One region of the Pseudooceanicola profundus genome, then DNA from elsewhere that is predicted to be linked to it. Evidence: riboswitches for the same ligand, from Rfam matches in the RefSeq annotation. Region 1 holds a riboswitch; each other region holds the start of a gene.
The links. Region 1 has a riboswitch for thiamine pyrophosphate ahead of thiM (hydroxyethylthiazole kinase). Riboswitches for the same ligand answer to the same signal wherever they lie in the genome.
Positions count from the first base shown of each region.

Region 2: another riboswitch for thiamine pyrophosphate. It lies ahead of ACX9MO_RS17665 (YkoF family thiamine/hydroxymethylpyrimidine-binding protein); the one in region 1 lies ahead of thiM (hydroxyethylthiazole kinase).
Region 3: another riboswitch for thiamine pyrophosphate. It lies ahead of thiB (thiamine ABC transporter substrate binding subunit); the one in region 1 lies ahead of thiM (hydroxyethylthiazole kinase).

Region 1 is NZ_CM142898.1:1,394,164-1,396,420, forward strand. Features, by position in the region: gene ACX9MO_RS06375 (sulfatase-like hydrolase/transferase) at 1-149, opposite strand, end outside; gene ACX9MO_RS06380 (sulfatase-like hydrolase/transferase) at 156-761, opposite strand; TPP riboswitch at 1,139-1,233, shown strand; gene thiM (hydroxyethylthiazole kinase) at 1,293-2,081, shown strand; gene thiE (thiamine phosphate synthase) at 2,078-2,257, shown strand, end outside.
Region 2 is NZ_CM142898.1:3,861,711-3,863,967, forward strand. Features, by position in the region: gene ACX9MO_RS17660 (amidohydrolase family protein) at 1-546, opposite strand, end outside; TPP riboswitch at 797-910, shown strand; gene ACX9MO_RS17665 (YkoF family thiamine/hydroxymethylpyrimidine-binding protein) at 935-1,522, shown strand; gene ACX9MO_RS17670 (ABC transporter permease) at 1,527-2,257, shown strand, end outside.
Region 3 is NZ_CM142898.1:1,931,764-1,934,020, forward strand. Features, by position in the region: gene ACX9MO_RS08845 (thiamine/thiamine pyrophosphate ABC transporter permease ThiP) at 1-186, opposite strand, end outside; gene thiB (thiamine ABC transporter substrate binding subunit) at 322-1,299, opposite strand; TPP riboswitch at 1,348-1,451, opposite strand; gene aroC (chorismate synthase) at 1,672-2,257, shown strand, end outside.

The DNA of each region.
Region 1 (2,257 bases):
AAGAACGGCTCGCCCGCCTCCTTGGCGGCGGCCATGAAGTCGATCGCCTTGGGGATCATCTCGTCCTCGTCAAAGGCCTTCATCCGCTCTTGCGTCAGCGGGCCGGTGTCCTCGATGGTCTGCATCCCGACCTTGCCGAAGCGCGGCATCTCGGTCTAGTCGTCCGTGTCGGTGGCGAAGGTGTGCAGCACGCCACGGGTGCCGAACTGCTCTTCATAGGCCTCCAGCGAGCCGGAGAATTCCTTGCCGAAATTCTGGTAGTCGCGCTGTTCGGCCTCTTCCTGCGTGTTGAGGTGGTAGAGGTTGCCGAAGAATTCGTCGAAGCCATGCACCGTCGGCAGGTGTTCGTTTCGGTCGCCGAGGTGGTTCTTGCCGAACTGGCCGGTGCGGTAGCCGACCTGTTTCAGTTCTTCCGCCAGCGAGGGCGAGCCCGCCTGCAGCCCGAGCGCCGAGCCCGGCTGCCCCACCGTCGTCATGCCCGAGCGGATCGGGTACTGGCCGGTGATGAAGGCCGCCCGACCTGCGGTACAGCTGGGCTGAGCGTAGTGATCGGTGAAGCGGATGCCTTCGTTCGCGATCCGGTCGATGTTGGGCGTCGTGTAGCCCATCATCCCCATCCCGTAGGCAGAGACGTTGGACCAGCCAATGTCGTCGCCCCAGATTACAAGTATGTTCGGCTGCTCCGCTGTCTCCTGCGCGACGGCCGCTCCTGCCATAAACGCGGCCGTGACGGGAAGCGCGAGGACGTAAGTCCTAAACATGACTCTGCTCCTAACTTCAAGATCTTGGAATCAAAAATTAACAAAGTCAGCGTAGCACACGTTTGGAGCGAGTCGACGAGGTTTGTTCAGCCCCCGACGCCCCATGTGACGCAGCGTAAAATCACATGCAAAGAATGGCTTACATGCGACGTCGCGGGCGCCACCGTGCAGCAACCGGCCCATGGCTCTGACGCCGCCCCCGTCGTGCCAGCCGGCGCGGGCGCTGCCCCTTGTGCGCGGCCCCGCCCCCAGCCATTTCGGCCATCGCCTCGGGCAGTGGTGCCCCCTGCGGCCCGCACCGCAGGGATCATGGGACGCCGGGGCGCCGCCTCCCCGGCCCGGCTTGACGCCCGGTCGCGGGGATGTCATCCCTGCAGGCGAAGCGACAGGGGCGCTCGGGAAACCGGGCTGAGACGAACCCTTAGAACCTGAACCGGATAATGCCGGCGGAGGGAGGCGCATGAGATGGTCAGGCGCACCCCGCCCGCCCCCTCGCGTTCCTCCCGCCGTCCGGCGCGTGGAGGAGATACGATGGAACATCCCGGCTCATACCTTGCACAGATGCGGCAGACCGCGCCTCTCGTGCACAACATCACCAACTACGTGGCCATGAACGTCATGGCGAACGTGCTGCTGGCGGCGGGTGCCTCGCCCGCGATGGTCCACGCCCGCGAGGAAGCGGCGGAATTCGCCGGGCTTGCGCAGGCGGTCAGCCTCAACATCGGCACCGTCTCCCCGCCCTGGGCCGAGGCGATGGAGGCGACGGCGCAGGCCGCGGCCGCGCAGGAGGTGCCCTGGGTCCTCGACCCGGTCGCCGTCGGCGCGACGGCGTATCGCCGGGCCCTTGGGGCACGTCTCCTCGCGCTGCGGCCCACGGTCATCCGGGGCAATGCCTCCGAGATCCTCGCCCTCGCCGGGACCACCGCGGCCGGCAAGGGGGCCGATGCCACCGAGACCGTCGCCACCGCCGAGGACGCGGCCCGAGCCCTTGCCCGGACCAGCGGCGCCGTGGTCGCCGTCACCGGCCCCGTGGATTTCGTCACCGACGGCGCGCGCGCGGCACGGATCGCCAACGGACATGCGCTGATGCCCCGGGTCACCGCGCTCGGCTGTTCCCTGACCGGGCTCGTCGCCGCCTTCGTCGCCGGGCAACCCAGGTTCGAGGCCACCGTCGCGGCCCTCGCCTACTACGGCCTCGCCGGAGAGCGGGCCGGCGCCGGGGCGCAGGGGCCGGGCTCGTTCCAGCCGGCGTTCCTCGATGCGCTGTCGGGGGTGGGACCAGAGGAACTGGATGCGGGCGCACGGATCAGCATCGCATGATCCCGCCGCTCTGCTTCATCACCGATCCCGGGGCCGCCCGCCCCGTGATCGAACAGGCCCTCGCCGCCGCGCAGGGTGGCGCCGGATGGGTCCAGCTGCGCGACAAGACCTTGAGGGATGAGGATTTCGCGGCGCTGGCCCGGGCGCTGATCTCGGCACTGACACCTCTCGGTGTG
Region 2 (2,257 bases), 1.9 Mb from region 1:
ATAGGGGCAGCCGCCGACGAGATCCGCGCCGCGCGCAAGGGCCGCGTCCAGCATGGCGTAGCTCTCGGGCTCGTTGGTCAGCCCCTCCTGCGCGAAGGCGCAGAGTTCGAGCGTGATCGCATGGGCGTAGTCGGCGCGCAGATGCAGCAGGGCATCGAAACTCCGGAACCCGGCACGCGGGTCGATCTCGACAAAGCTGCGCATGCGCGTGGTGCCATGGGATATCGCCGCGCGCAGGACGGCCTCGGCCCGGGCGTAGACATCCGCCTCGGTGAAGGCGGCCTTGGCGCGGGCGGTCTCGCTGACGGCCTCGGCCAGCGTCCCGTGGCAGAGCGAACAGCGGTGCAGGATGCCCGCCTTGTCGAGGTGGATGTGGGTCTCCACCAGCCCGGGAGAAGCGAGCGCGCCGCCGCCCTCCTGTACCGGTGCCGCCACGTCGTCGCCCAGGCCAGGGCCGATGGCCTCGATCCGGCCCCCGCCGATGAGGATGTCGACGGCCGAGAGATGATCGGGCAGGCGGACATTGCGCAGGACGAGGTCTGTCATGGGAGGCTCCGGTGAGATCGGCGCGAGGTTACGCTGCGTGAGGTGCGCGGGGCAAGCGATTGGTGTGATTGCGGTCGAACATGTGCGTATTGAGCTTCATCGCATATGTTGGATAATGGGCGTTTGCTGGTCCGCTTGGCTTCATACAGAGCCGCCCGGGCCGGAGCCAACGGGACGGTTACTTCACAGCTCTCTGCGGCGGCCCATGACACGGGCTCTTGCAATGCGCCCGGCGCTGTGATTTCAGATGACGCATCCACAGGGGTGTCCCGTACTGCCGGGGCTGAGATGCGGGTGGCAAGCCCACGGACCCTCAAAGCTGATCTGGATCATGCCAGCGGAGCAAGGAGGACCCATGTTTATTGGCGCCCAAGTCTCATTGTACCCCATGACCGGCGACTTCGTCCCGGTCATCATGGACGCGCTCACCGCGTTCGACCCCTATCGCGAAAAGCTGCGCGTCGAGACCGACGACATCTCGACCCTCATCGTCGGCGCACCCGAGGTGGTGTTCCCGGCGCTGCGGGATTTCTATGTCGCCGCCGCCGCGACCCGGCATCACGTTGTCCTGCGGGTCACCCTTTCGCGCGGCTGTCCGGGCGAGCCGGATGACCCGATGTGCGCGACCGGTGCGCTTGCCAATCCGGACACGCCTGTTGCGCAGCGCATCGAGGAGGCCCGGGCCGCCGTCGAGGGGGCCGACCAGACGGGCGAGGAGGCCGCCGCGCAATTCTCGCTCTACGTCATGGGGGAGGGGCAGCACATGGACGAGATCTATGGCTGCATCGATTTCCTGAAGGGCAGCGGCACCTTCGACCGGTCCAAGAACTTCTGCACGCGGATCACCGGGGACGCGGGCCCGGTCTTTGCCACGTTGCGCGAAGGCTTCTGCCGGTTCGGCGCGCCGGAAGGCCATGTGACCATGGACCTGACCGTCTCGGCGAATTCCCCCAGCACGCGCAAAGCCGCCGCTTGATCCGATGGACATCGCACATGTGTCCCGCGCGGCGGCGCGCGGGCTGAAACGGGCTGCGCCTGCGCTCGTCTCGGTCATCCTGATCCTGCTGGGCTGGGAGGTCTACGTCGACCTCTCGCGCATCTCGGCCACGGCGCTGCCGGCGCCGTCGCGGGTGGCGGCGCAGGGCTGGCAGGCCCGCGCCGTGCTGGCGGAGAATGCGCTTGCCACGCTCACCGCGACGCTCTCGGGCTTCGCGGTGTCGCTGGCCTGTGCCTTCGTCCTGTCGGTGGCGATCGACTTCGTGCCGCTGCTGCGCCGGGCGCTGTTCCCGGTCTTCGTGATCAGCCAGACCCTGCCGCTGGTGGCCATCGCGCCACTGGTGGTGCTGTGGTTCGGCTTCGGACTGCTGCCCAAGATCCTGCTGGTGGCGCTGGTGACCTTCTTCCCGATGCTGGTGGCGCTGGTCGATGGCTACGAGGCGACGGACCGCGACATCACCCGCCTGCTGCGCAGCATGGGCGCGGGGCGCGGTCAGGTCTTCTGGCGGGCGCGGCTGCCCTCGGCGCTGCCCTTCTTCTTCGCGGGGCTGCGGATCTCGATCACCTATGCCGTGGTGGCGGCGATCTTTGCGGAATACGCGGGCGCGGCGCGGGGGCTGGGGATCTTCATTCTGAACGCCAAGAACAACTTCCGCCCCGACCTCGTGCTGGCGGCGGTCTTCGTCAGTTCGGCCCTGACGCTGGCGCTCTTCGC
Region 3 (2,257 bases), 540 kb from region 1:
GCCCGGGGTGTCCGTTGCCGCCCGCCACAGGATCGCGGCGAGCGGCAGGACGAGGGCGAGACAGACGGCCCCCGCGGCGAGGCGCCCGGCAAGGGCCCCCGGTCCGTGAGTGGGGGCGGTGGCCGTCCAGCGGCGACGGGCCGGAAATTGATCCGCCGCCTGTGTCTCGCCTCGTGTCGCGTGCATCGGGTCAGGGCTCCGACGTGAGGTCGACCGACGCCCGGCTCCTTGGGCCGGGCGTTGCACGGGGCCGGGCAGGTGGTGCCGGGGCCCTGGGCGGGGCCTGCATCGGGCCTGTCACTTCGCTGTGCATTGCGCCCGTCACTTGGCGAGCGCGGCGCGCCATTCCTCGAGCGCGGCATCGCGGGCGGCCTGCGCCTCCGCGACCGGCAGGAGCAGCGGCGTGGTGGGGACGGTGAGCGTCTCGTAGCCCTCGGGCAGGCCCGCATCGGGGATCACGGCCGGGTACATCCAGTTCGTCGTGGGGATCGCGGATTGCACCGCCTCGCCGGTCAGGAACTGGAGGAACTGCTGCGCCAGCTCGGGCTGATCGGAGGAGGCCAGCCTGGCCGCCACTTCGACCTGCATGTAATTGCCCTCGTCGAAGGCGAGCGCGGTCTTGCCGGCGTCATCCTCGGCGATCAGGTGATAGGCGGGCGAGGTGGTGTAGGAGAGCACGAGGTCGGCCTCGCCCTCGAGGAAGAGGCCATAGGCCTCGGACCAGCCGGGGGTGACGGTGACGATATTGTCGGCCAGCGCCTCCCAGATCGCCGGGGCCTCGTCGCCGTAGGCCTGTTTCACCCAGAGCAGCAGGCCGAGACCGGGGGTTGAGCTGCGCGGGTCCTCGATCACGATGGAGGCGTCGCTGTCGGCCAGTGCGCGGAAGCTCGTGGGCCGGGGGCCGTCTGTGAGGCCGACGAAGGCGAAATAGCCCCAGTCGAAGGGCACGAAGGTCTCGTCCGTCCAGTCGATCGGCAGGCTGTACTCGGCGGTGACGTCCGAGGCGGCGAAGAGGCCGCTCTCCGCGGCCGCGCCCATCAGCGCCGTGTCGAGGCCGAGCACCACGTCGGCCTCGGTGCGGGCCCCTTCGAGCCGCAGCCGCGAGAGCAGCGCTGCGCCGTCGCCTGCAGTGACGAAGGTCACGTCGCAGCCGCAGGTCTTTTCGAATTCCGCCTCGATCACGGGGCCGGGGCCCCATTCGGTGGCGAGGCTGTCGTAGGTGTAGACGGTGAGCTCAGGGGTCTGCGCGGCGGCCTGTGTGGCCATGAGCAGTCCCGCAGCAATTGCCAGATGTCGCATTGTCATCCTCCACTTGCGACGGGCGGGGCAAGTATCGGATGGCCGTGAAGCGCGGATCCGGACCTTCCCTCCGCCGGTCTTAACCGGTTCAGGTTCAACGGGTTCGCGGATCAGCGCATCTCAGCCCCTGTGGGGCACCCCGAGGTGGGGGCGACACTAGTGAGCGGCGGGGCGGCTGGCAAGGGGGGCGGTCGGGCCTGCGCGAGGGTGGCGAGGGGGCAGGGGGGCTGTCTGCCCCCCCGGGCCTGCGGCCCTCCCCCCGAGGATACTTGTGAACAGTGGATGGGGGGCGGGCGGCGCGCCGGAGCCTTGCGCAATTGAACTGCGGGGCGGTTCGGGATAACGGGGGGCGAAGTCAGGAGGACGCGCCCCATGTCGATGAACAGCTTTGGCCATCTTTTCCGTGTCACCACCTGGGGCGAGAGCCACGGGCCGGCGCTGGGGGCGACCGTGGATGGCTGCCCTCCGGGGGTCGAGATCGACGAGGCGATGCTCCAGCAGTGGCTGGACAAGCGCAAGCCGGGCCAGTCGAAGTACACCACCCAGCGGCGCGAGCCCGACCAGGTGGAGATCCTCTCGGGCGTCTTCGAGGGCAAGACCACCGGGACCCCGGTGCAGCTGATGATCCGCAACACCGACCAGCGGTCGAAGGATTACTCCGAGATCTCGCAGACCTTCCGGCCCGGTCACGCCGACATCACCTATTTCCAGAAGTACGGCATCCGCGACTATCGCGGTGGTGGGCGCTCCTCGGCGCGGGAGACCGCGGCGCGTGTGGCGGCCGGCGGGCTGGCGCGGGCGGCGCTGGCACAGCTGGCCCCCGAGGTGAAGATCACCGGCTACATGGTGCAGATGGGGCCGAAGGCGATCGACCGGTCGCGGCTGGACCTCGGCCAGGTCGGCGAGAACCCCTTCTGGTGCCCCGACGCGGTGGCGGCGCAGGACTGGGCCGACTACC